DNA from 2 places in the Leclercia sp. G3L genome. Region 2 is predicted to be linked to the other one. Evidence: predicted binding sites of a transcription regulator. Region 2 holds the regulator's gene; the other holds the start of a gene.
What was found. The regulator PurR, encoded in region 2, represses purine synthesis genes. The targets are predictions, from matches to a motif close to CANGCAAACGTTTGCNTG.

Region 1 (7,717 bases), 840 kb from region 2:
CATAAAGCACAGCGGCTGGGCGTCCGGCAGTTCGGCATCCAGCAGCAGCACCTCGGTAGTGGTGGCGCTGGCGAGGAAGATAATCACGTAGTGTTTCGACGTGGTCTTGTGCAGGCTGACGTAAAAGGTTTCGTCTTTCTCCTCATAAACCAGCTCGTCGCTGGTGGACGCGGTGCCTACCGTATGCCGCCAGACCTGAAAAGGGTGCAGCGTGGTGGCATGCTTTTTGATGTAATAGACGGTCTCCGAGTCGTTGGCCCAGATAAAATCGGGGGAGACGTTGTCGAGCATCTCGGGATACCAGTTCCCGGACTCCAGATTGCGGAACCGTAAGCCGTACTGCCGTCGGGAGAGGTAGTCTTCGGTCAGGGCCATAATGGCGTTATCCGGCGACACCGCCATGCCGCCCAGGGTATAAAACTCGCTGTGCGACGCCCGCTGGTTGGCATCCAGCAGCGTTTCCCACTCCTCCCACTCGGCGCAGAGCACCGACTGCCGCTGATAGATGGCGTATTCGTTACCGGGCTCATAGACGTGTCGGTATCGATAGCCGTTGCGACTCCAGGGCGCCGAGACGTCACGCTGCGGAACGCGCTCTACCATTTCGTTAAGCAGACGGTCCTGCAGCGCCTGCTGCGTCGACATGACCCTGCGGCCATAGTCATTTTCATCGTGGAGGTAATCCAGCACCTCCGCCTGTGAGCGGGTATCGTCGCGCAACCAGTAATAGTTGTCGATACGCGTGTCACCGTGCGCGGTGAGAGCGTGCGGTATGCGTTGGGCTTTAGGTGGCATGTCAGTATGATTCTTTTACGTTTAACACCCTATAAGGTTGGCAAAACATGCGCACGATGCAAGCGAAACGGGATACCCGGGGGTAAAAAGTTAGCCGGGGAGCGCCTGTTTTTGCTGACGAATATCCTGCTCAATGCCTTCCCGGACCTCGGTCGGGATTTTCAGCGCATCGCCCAGCGCATTGAGATAGCTGCGTTCCATAAAGTGATCGATATCGATCGCCGCGCAGCTCAGGAAATAGAGCTCCAACGCTTCCTCTTCATTTTTTATCCCCTGCGCCAGTCGTTGCGGATCCAGCGGCTGCTCGATGGCCTGGGCCACCAGCGCCCTGCCCTGCTCCTCCACGCCCGCTTCCCGCAGCTGCTGCTCAATGGCGGCGCGCTCTCGATCGTCAATGTGCCCGTCGCTCTTCGCCGCAAAGACCAGGGCCAGGATCAGCCTTTCGCTGCGCACATCCAGTGCAGAGGCCTGCTGACCAAACTGCGGTTCATCCTGATGGGCAGAACGCACCTTGTCCTTGTACTTATTCCATAGCACGGTGCCGGCAATGGCCCCGCCGCCCGCCAGCAGGGCACCGGTGCCGTATTTCGCCAGCAGCTTACGCGAAGATTTATTCGCCACCAGCAGTCCGGCAAGGCCGCCAAGCGCCCCTGGCGCCAGCATTTTGCTCAGCCCTTCTCCCGAGGATGACCCCGCTTTCTGCCCCAGCAGCGACTGTAATTGATTCAACCAGTTTGACATGATTTCCCTCACTTAACGGTGCATGAATCTCACAGCCTAAGCGAGGGGATGTCAGGAAATGTCTGCGGCGACAAAAGAAGCGAAAATTCACTTTTTCGCTGACAGGTACTGCGCGCTGCCCGCGTTACAGTCCACCTTCACCTGATAATGGATATCGGTGTTTTTGCCCCGCACCGTCAGCGGCACGGTCCAGCGATCTTTTTCACCCTTCACCTCCTTCGGGTTGATCCACGCTACCGGGTCGGCCATCCCCAGCGTCTTTTGATCGTCCGCCCAGCGCACGATGCGGTTTTGCAGATAGTCCCGCTTCACGCTGGCGGCAATCCCCTCGGCATCCTGACCTTCACAGGTCGGAAACTTCACGGTTTTCTCATCGGCGGCCTGCGCCGTCAGGCTGGCACCCAGCAGCGCCAGCGCCATCACGACCCCTGTTTTGTTCATCACGATCTCCTGTATTGGCTCCCCAAAAGCATGGTCGAAAAATATGACGATGCAAATAACCGCCTGTCGGCACGGCGGATTTTCGCGAAACAAGACAGACGCAAACGTTTTCGTTTATACTGCGCGCAACTTTTTCAGGGGGATGATTATGACTCGTTTAGGAACTGCGCTGCGCCCGGCAGCGACGCGCGTAATGTTGCTCGGATCCGGTGAACTGGGCAAAGAAGTGGCCATCGAGTGCCAGCGCTTAGGGATTGAAGTGATCGCCGTCGATCGCTATGCCGATGCCCCGGCCATGCACGTTGCCCATCGCTCGCACGTCATTAATATGCTCGATGGCGACGCCCTGCGCGCGGTGATTGCCGCAGAAAAACCGCACTTCGTGGTGCCGGAAATCGAAGCCATCGCCACCGATACCCTGCTGGCGCTGGAAGCCGAAGGCCAGCACGTGGTGCCCTGTGCCCGCGCCGCGAAGCTGACCATGAACCGGGAAGGTATTCGCCGCCTGGCCGCGGAAGAGCTGGCTTTGCCTACCTCCCGCTACCGTTTTGCCGATAGCAAGAGCGATTTTCTGCAGGCGGTGAACGACATTGGCTACCCGTGCATCATTAAGCCGGTGATGAGCTCCTCCGGCAAAGGACAGAGCTTTGTGCGCAGCGCCGACCAGCTGGATCAGGCCTGGGATTACGCCCAACAGGGGGGCCGCGCCGGTGCCGGCCGGGTCATCGTTGAGGGGGTGGTGCAGTTTGATTTTGAGATTACCCTCCTGACCGTCAGCGCCGTCGATGGGGTGCACTTCTGCGATCCGATTGGCCATCGTCAGGAAGATGGCGACTACCGTGAATCCTGGCAGCCGCAGCGGATGAGCCCGCTGGCCCGGGCGCGCGCCGAGGAGATCTCCCGCAAAGTGGTGCTGGCCCTGGGCGGCCACGGGCTGTTTGGCGTCGAGCTGTTCGTCTGTGGCGACGAGGTAATTTTCAGCGAAGTCTCCCCACGTCCGCACGATACCGGCATGGTGACCCTGATCTCGCAGGACCTCTCCGAGTTTGCCCTGCACGTCCGTGCCTTCCTCGGCCTGCCGGTAGGTGGCGTGCGTCAGTATGGTCCCGCGGCATCGGCGGTGATCCTGCCCCAGCTGACCAGCCAGAACGTCACCTTTGATAACGTTGATGCGGCAGTGGGCGCGGGCCTGCAGCTGCGTCTGTTCGGTAAGCCAGAAATCGAAGGTTCGCGTCGCTTAGGCGTGGCGCTGGCAACGGGCGAAGATGTGGAAACCGCAATAGAGCGGGCGAAACAGGCCGCCGCCAGCGTGCAGGTAGCAGGATAAAAAAACGGGCCACTAGGCCCGTTTTTTTTAGACATTTGACGTTTATCGTAGGCCGGGTAAGCGCAGCGCCTCCCGGCAAAAAACGCGCACAATACCTAAAGCTTACTGCTGCGCGCCTTCAACCGCTTCGCGCGCCAGCTTAGTGATGCGATCCCAGTCGCCCGCTTCCAGCGCATCCGCTGGAACCAGCCAGGAGCCACCGATGCACAGCACGCTTTTCAGCGCCAGATAGTCACGGTAGTTCGCCGGGGAGATGCCGCCAGTCGGGCAGAAACGCACGTTGGCGAACGGACCTGCGATAGCCTGCAGCGCTTTGGTGCCGCCGTTGGCTTCCGCCGGGAAGAATTTGAACTCTTTCAGGCCGTAGTCCAGACCCAGCATCAGCTCAGATACGGTGCTGATACCCGGGATCAGTGGAATGGAGCCTTCGGTTGCCGCTTTCAGCAGCGGCTCGGTCAGACCCGGGCTGATGGCGAACTGCGCACCGGCTTCGGTGACTTCAGCCAGCTGCTGAGGGTTCAGTACGGTACCTGCGCCGATGATGGCTTCCGGCACTTCTTTGGCGATGGCGCGAATCGCATCCATTGCACAGGCGGTACGCAGGGTCACTTCCAGGACGCGAACGCCACCGGCAACCAGCGCTTTCGCCATCGGCACAGCGTGTTCCAGCTTGTTAACCACGATCACCGGCACTACCGGGCCAGTTTTCAGGATTGCTTCTGCACTTGTATTCCAGTTTTTCATCAGAGTTTTTCTCTCGCCAGATCGATAATTCTTGTCGTCTTAAAACGTAATACAGGTCGCGCCCTGCTCTGCGCCCGAGAGGTTCTCGCGCAGCGCACTGAACATTTCGCGCCCCGTGCCCACGCGCGATGCGCTCAGGTCAGGAATATGTGGCTTACGTGCGGCAAGTACCGCCTCATCCACCAGTAAGGTCAACTCGCCGGTCTGACCGTTAACGCGGATGATGTCGCCATCGTACACTTTTGCCAGCAATCCACCGTCGTAAGCTTCCGGGGTGACATGGATGGCAGAAGGCACTTTACCTGATGCGCCGGAGAGGCGTCCATCGGTTACTAACGCAATTTTGAAACAGCGGTCCAATAATACACCAAGTGGCGGCATTAGTTTATGTAATTCTGGCATGCCGTTCGCTTTTGGTCCCTGATGACGGACCACAACCACGCAATCTTTGTCCAGCAGACCGGCTTCAAATGCCGGCAGCACGTCATGCTGACTCTCGAACACAATCGCCGGGGCCTCAATAACCTGGTTTTCCACCGGCACCGCAGAGGTCTTCATTACCGCCCGACCCAGGTTGCCGTTCAGCACTTTGGTGCCGCCGTGGTGAGAGAATGGCTTGTCGAAGGTGGCGATCACGCTCTCATCCAGCGAAGCCTGAGCCCCTTCACGCCAGTCCAGCTCGCCATCGTTCAGCCACGGCTCCAGGGTGTAACGCTGCAGGCCAAAACCGGCCACCGTGTTGACGTCTTCATGCAGCAGACCGCCCTTCATCAGCTCGCGCATCAGCACCGGTACGCCGCCCGCCGCCTGGAAGTGGTTAATGTCTGCCGGGCCGTTCGGGTAGAGACGGGTCATCAGCGGCACCGCTTCAGACAGATCGGAGAAATCGTCCCAGTTGATGAGAATGCCCGCAGCACGGGCCATCGCCACCATGTGCATGGTGTGGTTGGTGGAGCCGCCGGTCGCCAGCAGAGCCACGATACCGTTGACCACCACTTTTTCATCAACCATTTTACCGAGCGGCATCCACTCGTTGCCGTTACCGGTCAGGCGGGTCACCTGCCGCGCCGCTGCGGCGGTCAGGGCTTCACGCAGCGGTGCATCCGGGTGGACAAACGACGAGCCCGGCAGCTGCATTCCCATAAATTCCACCACCATCTGGTTGGTGTTGGCGGTACCGTAAAACGTACAGGTGCCCGGCGCGTGATAGGACGCCGCTTCCGACTCCAGCAGCGCCATGCGATCCACTTTGCCTTCGGCATACAGCTGGCGAATGCGCACTTTCTCTTTATTAGCCAGACCGCTGGCCATCGGGCCTGACGGCACGAACAGCGCAGGAAGATGACCAAACGACAGGGCCGCCATCGCCAGCCCCGGAACAATCTTGTCGCACACGCCGAGGTACAGCGCGCCATCAAACATGTTATGCGACAGGCCGACCGCGGCGGACATGGCGATCACTTCCCGGCTCAGCAGCGAGAGTTCCATCCCGTCCTGACCCTGGGTCACGCCGTCGCACATCGCAGGCACCCCGCCCGCGACCTGGCCCACGGCATTGGCCTGGTGCAGCGCTTTCCGAATGATGTCCGGGTAGGTCTCATACGGCTGATGCGCCGAGAGCATGTCGTTGTAGGAGGTGATGATGCCGATATTGTTACGCAGCATGCTTTTCAGCGAGGCTTTATCTTCTGGCTGGCAGGCGGCAAAACCATGCGCCAGGTTACCGCAGGCCAGCTGCGAACGATGGACCGTATCGGTCTTCGCCTGCTGAATGCGCGCGAGGTAGGCTGAACGGGTCTTTTTCGAGCGCTCAACAATGCGCTGTGTTACCCGTAACAAAGTCGAATTCATAGAAGCTCCTGTCATTTATCTGTCCGCGCTCTGGAATTAACAAAGTGTTTAGCAGGCTATAACATCGCTGAAACGCTTGATTGCCGGAGCTCTGGGGCAAAATCGCTTCCGGCAGTGTAATAAAAAAAGCTCCGGGTGGAAATCCACACGGAGCTTAAATGGTTATTTATTGTGCGCTGGCCTGAGCCAGATCATGTTACCGGTAAAATAACCCCTAAGGATTAGCGGTTAATTTACTCAAACTCGTTCCAGGAGCGGCCGTCACGGGTGATCATCGCCACAGAGGCAACCGGTCCCCAGGTACCCGCCTGATAAGGTTTCGGTGCATCCTGATCCGCAGCCCAGGCTTCGGTGATGGAGTCGACCCATTTCCACGCCTCTTCCACTTCGTCACGACGCACAAACAGGGCCTGGATCCCACGCATGGTTTCCAGAAGCAGACGTTCGTACGCATCCGCCAGATGGTTCTGGTTGAAGGTTTCGGAGTAGCTCAGATCCAGCTTGGTGGTCTGCAGGTTGTGTTTGTGATCCAGGCCCGGCACCTTGTTCAGCACCTGAATATCCACGCCCTCGTCCGGCTGCAGACGGATGGTCAGTTTGTTCTGCGGCAGCTCCTGCCAGGACTCTTTGAACAGGTTCAGTTCCGGATTTTTGAAGTAGACAACCACTTCAGAGCATTTGGCCGGCAGACGTTTACCGGTGCGCAGGTAGAAAGGCACTCCCGCCCAACGCCAGTTGTCGATATCCACGCGGATGGCGACGAAAGTTTCGGTGCTGCTGGTTTTATTCGCGCCCTCTTCTTCCAGATAGCCCGGCACTTTTTTACCCTGGGCGAAACCGGCGGTGTACTGACCGCGGACGGTTTTCTCACGCACGTTGGAGCGATCGATGCGTCGCAGGGACTTCAGCACTTTCACCTTCTCATCGCGAATGCTGTCTGCAGAGAGATCTGACGGCGGTGCCATGGCGATCATGCAGAGGATTTGCAGCAGGTGGTTCTGGATCATGTCGCGCATCTGACCGGCCTGGTCAAAGTAACCCCAGCGCCCTTCAATCCCCACCTCTTCCGCCACGGTGATCTCCACGTGGTCGATAGTGCGGTTATCCCAGTTATTCACAAACAGGGAGTTGGCAAAACGCAGCGCCAGCAGGTTGAGCACCGTCTCTTTACCGAGGTAGTGGTCGATACGATAAACCTGGCACTCTTCAAAGTATTCCCCGACCTGGTCGTTAATTTCACGGGAGGTCGCCAGCGAGGTACCCAGCGGTTTTTCCATGACCACGCGTGCCGGCTTGGCGTTCAGTTTTGCTTCGCCGAGCCCTTTGCAGATGGCGCCGAAGGTGCTTGGCGGCATGGCGAAATAGTTGATGGTGACGCGATTTTTTTGATCGAGCATCGCGCCCAGATCGGCAAAGGCCGACGTGTCGTTCACGTCGAGGTTGCAGAAATCGAGACGTCCACTCAGCGTATCCCACAAACTTTCATCGATCTTCTCCTTCATGAAAGTTTCCAGCGCTTCGCGCACCACTTTGGTATACGCGTCTTTATCCCAGTCGGCACGGCCCACGCCCAGGATGCGCGTCTCCGGGTGGATCTGACCCGCTTTTTCCAGTTGATACAGGGAAGGCAGCAATTTCCGGCGTGCAAGATCGCCTTTCGCGCCGAAAATGACCAGGTCACATGCCTGGGCTGTTTGCGTTACCGCCATGTCATTCTCCTCAGTTGGATATCCTGGTGCTTTTGCCAGAATATCGTTGTAATTTTATTACATGCACTCTACTGCTTTTATGTCATTCCCGAAACCATTTGCACTTATC
Region 2 (7,717 bases):
TGCCATCAGGGTGGTATCGTAATCAGCGCCGAAATTATGCCAGTCTTCCATTACAAAATGGGGTTCGCTGGCATTTGCAATCTGGCGAACTGAAGGTAAACAGCCATTCGGAAAGATGTATTTATCGATCCACGGGTCGACGCGATGGTCGGTTTTTTGTGAACCTATGGTGTGCAGCAGAAACAGACCATCCGGCTTCAGGTTACGATCCACCACCTCAAAATAGGTGCGGTAGTTCTTCGGCCCGACATGTTCGAACATCCCCACGGAGACGATGCGATCGAACTGATCGCGCAGGTCGCGGTAATCCTGCAACAGGATGGTGACATCAAGCCCCTCGCAGCGCGCCTGAGCCATTTTTTGCTGTTCAGCAGAGATGGTCACACCCACCACGCTGACGCCATAGTGATGCGCCATAAAATGCGCCAGCCCGCCCCAGCCACAGCCAATGTCGAGCACCCGCATGCCGGGTTTCAGCTGCAGTTTTTCGCAGATAAGACGTAATTTATCCTGCTGGGCCTGTTCGAGGGTGGTCGCCTCTTTCCAGTAACCGCAGGAGTATTGCATGGTGGGGTCGAGCATGCGGCTGAACAGGTCATTGCCGAGATCGTAATGCTCTTTACCAACGATCCAGGCACGCTTTTTACTCTGCAGGTTGAAGAGGCGGGCAGTGGCGATCCGCAGCGTATCCTTGAGGTGGCTGGGCAGCTGTGTTTCCAGGCCCGCCCGCAGGACGTTATTGAAAAAGATATCCAGCCGCTCACACTCCCACCAGCCGTCCATATAGCTCTCGCCAAGACCCAGCGAGCCCTGCTTCAGGACGCGTTTAAAAAAATCGGGGTGTTTAATTTGTAGATCGGAGGATGCCGGGCCGTTGATGGTGATACCCGCGCGGCTCAGCAATTCATTGACTATCCGGAACCAGTCATCATTCCGGATGCTGACTTCTTCTATACACGATGAACTCATAGCTTCTCCATCACCTGATGTGATCAGAATCCATAAATAGCGTAGACGCTCTTTATGGAGAGTGAGAAATTTCACGGCGTGACCCGTGAGGCTAATATCCGACGTAGAACAGAGGAAGGGAGAGGACCCTTGCCGAAAGGCCATCCATGGTAAAACGGGAGCACTCCGGCTCCCGTTAACACTTAATATTTTTAGTATTTATCAGAACGCTTCAGTCAGTATAGGACTGATAGGGTAGTGATTCAACAGGATATTGTTAGCATGCTAATCAACTCGCCCGTTATGCCTGTGAAGACCCGGCCTGCAGCCTGTCATCCTGCTGTTCTGCGCGCACGTACTGCATCCGATAGCCAAGCGCCGCCAGCACCACGGTTGCTACCATCACGCTGGTGGTGGTCAGCAGCGGGGTGGCAATCAGCCACGACACCATCAGGCTCGCCAGGAAGCAAAGGCCCAGTTGAAGGGTGTTCTGCAGGGCGGCAGCGCTGCCGGTCGCCTGCGGGAAGGGACGCAGGGCCTGCGCCACCACAATCGGGTAGATCGCGCCGTTTGCCACCGCCATCAGGCAGAAGGGGATCAGCAGCTCAACCAGGCCCACGCCAGGGATAAACCCAACGGCCCAGGTGGCGATCACGCTGAGGGCAAACAGGCCCAGCAGCCACGGCAGCATCTGGTGACCCTGCCATTTCTGCAGCGCGGCACGGCAGCCATAGCCACCAATCAGGAAGGCGATGGTCTGCGGCACGTAGCTCAGGCCGATCGCCGCCGGGCTGTAACCCATATCGCTGAGGATAAACGGCGAGCCGGTCAGCCAGGCGAAGAAGCTCGCAGAGCAGGCGGCGTAAATCAGCACATTGCCGCGGTAGGTGCGCGAACGTAACAGCGATAAAAAGGTGACGCGTTGTTTAGGTTGTTCATTTTTCACTGCCGCTGGCTTCAGGCTGAAAGCCGGGATCATCAGCACCAGGGTGATAACAAACAGCACTGCAAAAATCGCCTGCCAGCTGAAGTGGGCAAGGATCCAACTGCCGAGCAGCGGCGCCAGCGCCGGAGAGAGTCCGACCAGCGGCATGATGGTGGCAAAAATACGGTTAGTGCGCGAAGCCGGATAGTAGTCGGTTACCAGCGCCTGCCACGTGACCGCTGCGGCACAAACCCCCACCGCCTGGATAAAGCGCAGCACCAGCAGCCAGGTGGCATCCCGGACCCACAGCATACCGAGGCAGCCGAGGGCGAAAATGGCTAACCCTGCCAGCAGTACCGGCTTACGGCCGAAGCGGTCGGACATCGGTCCCCACAGCAGCTGGGCAAAGGCAAAGCCCGCCAGGAACAGGCTCAGGCTGGCGCTGATGGCCGCCGCCGGGGTTTGCAGATCCTCCTGCATGATCGAGAAGGCAGGCAGGTACATATCGGTGGCGAGGAAGCCCAGCACGCTTAAGCCGCCGAGCCAGACTAAAAATCCTTTCCCGGGTGTCATTGTTCTATTCTCCGTTTGGGCGCAGGTTTGGGTAGCCGCTGAGTGTAGGGAGTGCAAACCCGCTTGTGAAACGCTAATATTTGGCGGTTGCATTCAAAAATTTTGCAGGCAGAAAATGTGGTCAGAATATTCTCTTGAAGTGGTGGATGCCGTCGCCCGTAACGGCAGCTTCAGCGGAGCCGCGCAGGAGTTGCATCGCGTTCCGTCCGCCATCAGCTACACCGTGCGTCAACTGGAAGAGTGGCTGGCGGTGCCGCTGTTTGAGCGGCGTCACCGTGACGTGGAGCTTACCCCTGCCGGGATGTGGTTTCTGAAAGAGGGACGGTCTGTTATCAAAAAAATGCAGATCACCCGCGAACAGTGCCAGCAGATTGCCAACGGCTGGCGCGGACATATCTCCATTGCGGTGGACAATATCGTCCGCCCCGAGCGTACCCGACAGATGATTGTCGATTTTTACCGCCACTTTTCGGACGTCGAGCTGCGGGTGTCCCAGGAGGTCTTTAACGGCGTCTGGGACGCGCTGGCGGACGGCAGGGTGGAAATGGCGATCGGCGCCACCCAGGCGATCCCGGTCGGGGGGCGCTATGCGTTTCGCGATATGGGTACGCTGAGCTGGATCTGCGTGGTCGCCAGCCATCATCCGCTGGCCGCCATGGAAGGGCCGCTCAGCGATGATACCCTGCGCAACTGGCCCTCGCTGGTGCGCGAAGACACTTCCCGCTCGCTGCCGAAACGCATCACCTGGCTGCTGGATAACCAGCGGCGGATCGTCACCCCGGACTGGGAATCGTCAGCCACCTGCCTCTCGGCCGGGCTGTGCGTGGGGATGGTGCCGGTGCACTTTGCCCGTCCGTGGATCGACAGCGGCAAATGGGTGGCGCTGTCGCTGGAAAATCCCTTCCCGGATGCGGCGTGCTGCCTGACCTGGCAACAAAACGATATGTCACCGGCCCTGGCCTGGCTGCTGGATTATCTGGGAGACAGTGAAACGATGAACCGGGAGTGGCTGCGGGAGCCAGAGGTACTGACTCCCGGAGAGGATTAACGGCGGTAGTCGCGGAACGGTCCGTCCGCGACGGAACGGCGTTCAATCAGGCGCGGATGCACCTCAATGGACTGGGACTCTTCACGCTTGTTGACGATGCGGTCCAGCAGCATGTTGAAGGCGGTCTCACCCAGCGAATCTTTCGGCTGGTGAATGGTGGTCAGCGCCGGGGTAAAGAAGCGGGCGTTGCGCACGTTATCATACCCGATCAGCGAAACGTCCTGCGGGACGCGCAGGCCCATCTCATCGGCGGCACAGAGTGCACCCATTGCCATAATATCCCCGCCGCAGAAGATGGCGGTCGGACGCGGGCTCTGGGAGAGGATCTGCTGCATGGCGCGGTAGCCGGACTCCGGCTCAAAGTCGCCCTGCACGATCCAGTTTTCCGGCACCGTGATTAACGCCTCTTCCATCGCTTTCATAAAGCCCGCCAGACGCCCGGCCCCGGTGTTGCGCTCCAGCGCTCCGGGGATCACGCCGATTTCACGGTGGCCGCGTTCAATCAGATAACGACCGGCCATGTAGCCGCCTTCGAAGGCGTTATCGATTACCGAGTCGGTAAAGTCGGCCTTCGCTTCGCCCCAGTCCATCACTACCATTGGAATATTGCGGTACTCTTCCAGCATGGTGAGCAGGGATTCCGGGTATTCGGAACACATCACCAGCAGACCGTCGACGCGCTTCTGCGCCATCATCGACAGATAGGCCCGCTGTTTTTCGAGGCTGTTCCAGGCGTTGCCGAGGATCAGGGTGTAGCCTTTCTGGAAGCAGTTCTTCTCTACTGCTTCAATAATTTCTGCGAAATAGGGCGCTTCGCTGCTGGTCGCCAGCAGGCCGATCGATTTGGTGTGATTCACCTTCAGACTGCGGGCCACGGCGCTGGGAGAGTAGTGCAGCTCTTTAATGGCCGCCCAGACGTTGTTGCGGGTCTCTTCCGCAACAAAGCGGGTTTTGTTAATAACATGTGATACGGTTGTAGTGGAAACGTTTGCGCGTTTCGCCACGTCTTTAATTGTTGCCATCAGATGTCACTCCAGACCATATCTAAGCTCCTGAAAAACCAATAGGTAAACGTTTGCCTTCACTCGCCCTAATTGCGCAATTTGAATTGCGGTACGCCGGGAAAACGACACAGGACGTCAGGAGGGGGTCAATGGCCGGTACGCTAATAAATTTAGCGTGGAATTTTGTCTTATCTTGGCCAAAAGGGGAAGAGCAAAAACCGATATCAATCTAAATCCAGCAAGATTTTTACCCTGAACTGTGTAAAAATGAGCAGGCTCACTCTTAATAGGGTGATTAAAAGGAGAAAAATTGATGAGTACCGATCTTAAGTTTTCGCTGATTACCACCATTATTGTTCTGAGTCTGATTGTTGCCAGCGGTCTGACGGCGGCACTGCACTGATTGATGCGGGAGAGGTCAGCTCTCCCTCGTTCCTTCCGCTGATTGTTACGCGCCCTGCAAAAATCTTTTGCCAAATTGTTAACTTCTCATTTTTTGTGATTGGTGTCATGCTTTCGCCTTCATTGTTCTGTGTCGCCTGACGACACGGTGTCTGGAGTTGAAGTATGAGAATCAATTTTCCGCTGCTGGCCCTGGCCATTGGCGCCTTTGGTATCGGCACAACCGAATTTTCCCCGATGGGCCTGCTACCGGTTATTGCCCGGGGGGTAGATGTCTCTATTCCCGCTGCGGGCATGCTGATCAGCGCCTACGCCATCGGCGTGATGGTGGGTGCGCCGCTGATGACCCTGTTGCTGTCCCATCGCGGGCGTCGCAATGCGCTGATCTTCCTGATGGCGATCTTTACCGTCGGTAACGTCCTGTCGGCGCTCTCGCCGGATTACACCACCCTGATGCTGTCGCGTATTCTGACCAGCCTGAACCACGGCGCCTTCTTTGGCCTCGGGTCGGTAGTCGCCGCCAGCGTGGTGCCGAAGCATAAGCAGGCCAGCGCTGTCGCCACCATGTTTATGGGCCTCACCATCGCCAATATCGGTGGGGTGCCGGCCGCAACCTGGATGGGCGAAGCGATTGGCTGGCGGATGTCCTTCCTGGCGACCGCGCTGCTGGGCGTGGTTTCGATGATTGCGTTGTTCTTCTCCCTGCCGGCTGGCGGGGCGGGCGAAAAACCGGAGGTGCGCAAAGAGCTGGCGGTGCTGCTGCGTCCGCAGGTGCTGTCTGCCTTGCTGACTACCGTCCTCGGAGCCGGGGCGATGTTCACCCTCTATACCTACATTGCCCCGGTGCTGCATGACATCAACCAGGCGACTCCGGCCTTTATCACCGCCATGCTGGTGCTGATTGGCGTCGGTTTTTCCATTGGCAACTACCTGGGCGGCAAGCTGGCGGACAAATCCGTGAGCGGCACCCTGAAAGGCTTTTTACTCCTGCTGATCGTCATCATGCTGGCTATTCCGTGGCTGGCGCGTAATGAAGTGGGCGCGGCCGTGGCGATGGTGGTGTGGGGCATGGCGACCTTTGCGGTGGTACCGCCTTTGCAGATGCGCGTCATGCGCGTGGCCAGCGATGCGCCGGGGTTATCGTCGTCGGTGAATATTGGTGCCTTTAACCTCGGGAATGCGCTGGGGGCGGCGGCCGGTGGGGCGGTCATTTCCAGCGGGATGGGCTACAGCTTTGTTCCGGTGATGGGGGCCATTATTGCAGGCCTGGGGCTTATTCTGGTCTTTGCCTCGGAACGAAAACAACCCGAGCCGGTTTGCGCTACCGAATAAAAATAACGCCGAAGGAGTTCCCTTCGGCGTTTTTATTATGCCGCGAAGTTCTTCGCCACAAATTCCCAGTTTACCAGCGCCCAGAAATGCTCGAGGTAATTCGGGCGCGCATTACGGTAATCGATGTAATACGCATGTTCCCAGACGTCGACGGTCAGTAGCGGAATAGCGCGGGTGGTTAACGGCGTTCCCGCATTAGACGTAGAGACGATCGCCAGTTTGCCGTCGGCCTCTTTTACCAGCCAGGTCCAGCCTGCGCCAAAGTTCTTCACCGCCGCATCGGTAAACTTCGCTTTAAATTCCGCAAAGCTGCCGAACGCAGCAGTAATGGCTGCCGCCAGTTCACCCGTCGGTTCGCCGCCGGCATTGGGCGCCAGGCAGTGCCAGTAGAAGGTATGGTTCCACACCTGAGCGGCGTTATTAAACACGCCGCCTTCTGACGTGCGTACGATCTCTTCCAGGGTTTTCCCTTCAAAGGCGGTACCGCCGATCAGGTTGTTCAGGTTGGTGACATAGGTCTGGTGGTGTTTGCCGTAGTGGTACTCCAGGGTCTCCGCAGAGATGTGCGGGGCCAGGGCGTCTTTTGCATACGGTAATGCAGGTAATTCAAACGACATTGCTTCTCTCCTTATTATAGTGATCCATTCAATAGCCCTACTGAATGAAGGGATAGAGTAGCAAATTGAAAGATTATGCAAAAGAGGAACTTACCCCGCAGGCGTACCGGCGGGGCAGGGGATTAACGGAGGGTGTTGGCCTTCATCACGCGACGTGCGCCGACGTAATGACGCTGCCAGTAGTCTTCGCTGAGGGAGGTGATCTGAATGTCCTGGCCGGTACGCGGGGACTGAATGAATTTGCCGTTACCCACGTACACGCCAACGTGATCGGCGGTACCACGGCCCTGGGTGCGGAAGAACACCAGATCGCCGCTCTCCAGCTCACCGCGATCGACCGGAGAGGCGTCACGGAGGTGGTACATTTCATTAGCGGTGCGCGGAATGCGGAATTTAACCAGATCTTTATAGGCATAATAAACCAGACCGCTGCAGTCGAAGCCGGTACGCGGAGAGGAACCGCCCCAGCGATAAGGTTTGCCGATCTGGCCCATCAGCTTATTCATTGCCGTTTTCTGCGCTTTCTGCACCCGGACTTTATGCGCTTCGGCAAGAGTCGTGGTCTTGCTGGTTTTTACGCACTGCGCTTTACGCCCTTTACGGGTGGTGCATTTTTCTGTCACAACGCGGGAGGCGGTTTGCGTGGTTCTGCTGGCGTTGCGGGAGGTGGTGCGGCTTTTTTTGCTGGAATGCGTTGACTGTGTTTTAGCGAGGCTTTTTTTGGTGCTGCTCTTTTTACTGGTGCTCTCTTTTTTTGTGGTTTTGCTGGTACTGCTTTTTTTCTTAGGTTCGGTCGCTTTCGCCAGATGCGTTTTATGCGCGGCAGAAGGCCGCGCCTGCTCTGAGGCGTTAGCCACCGGCGTGAATG

Region 1: the regulator PurR is predicted to act here: its motif matches at 2,075-2,092, upstream of purT (formate-dependent phosphoribosylglycinamide formyltransferase).

Annotation. Positions count from the first base shown of each region.
Region 1 is NZ_CP088265.1:3,102,252-3,109,968, reverse strand. It holds gene ptrB (oligopeptidase B) at 1-795, opposite strand, end outside; gene LRS40_RS16305 (tellurite resistance TerB family protein) at 886-1,536, opposite strand; gene yebF (protein YebF) at 1,624-1,977, opposite strand; gene purT (formate-dependent phosphoribosylglycinamide formyltransferase) at 2,126-3,304, shown strand; gene LRS40_RS16290 (bifunctional 4-hydroxy-2-oxoglutarate aldolase/2-dehydro-3-deoxy-phosphogluconate aldolase) at 3,407-4,048, opposite strand; gene edd (phosphogluconate dehydratase) at 4,088-5,899, opposite strand; gene zwf (glucose-6-phosphate dehydrogenase) at 6,133-7,608, opposite strand.
Region 2 is NZ_CP088265.1:3,942,111-3,949,827, reverse strand. It holds gene cfa (cyclopropane fatty acyl phospholipid synthase) at 1-969, opposite strand, end outside; gene punC (purine nucleoside transporter PunC) at 1,250-2,446, opposite strand; gene punR (DNA-binding transcriptional activator PunR) at 2,562-3,494, shown strand; gene purR (HTH-type transcriptional repressor PurR) at 3,491-4,516, opposite strand; gene LRS40_RS20380 (YnhF family membrane protein) at 4,812-4,901, shown strand; gene LRS40_RS20375 (MFS transporter) at 5,066-6,232, shown strand; gene sodB (superoxide dismutase [Fe]) at 6,268-6,849, opposite strand; gene LRS40_RS20365 (C40 family peptidase) at 6,972-7,717, opposite strand, start outside.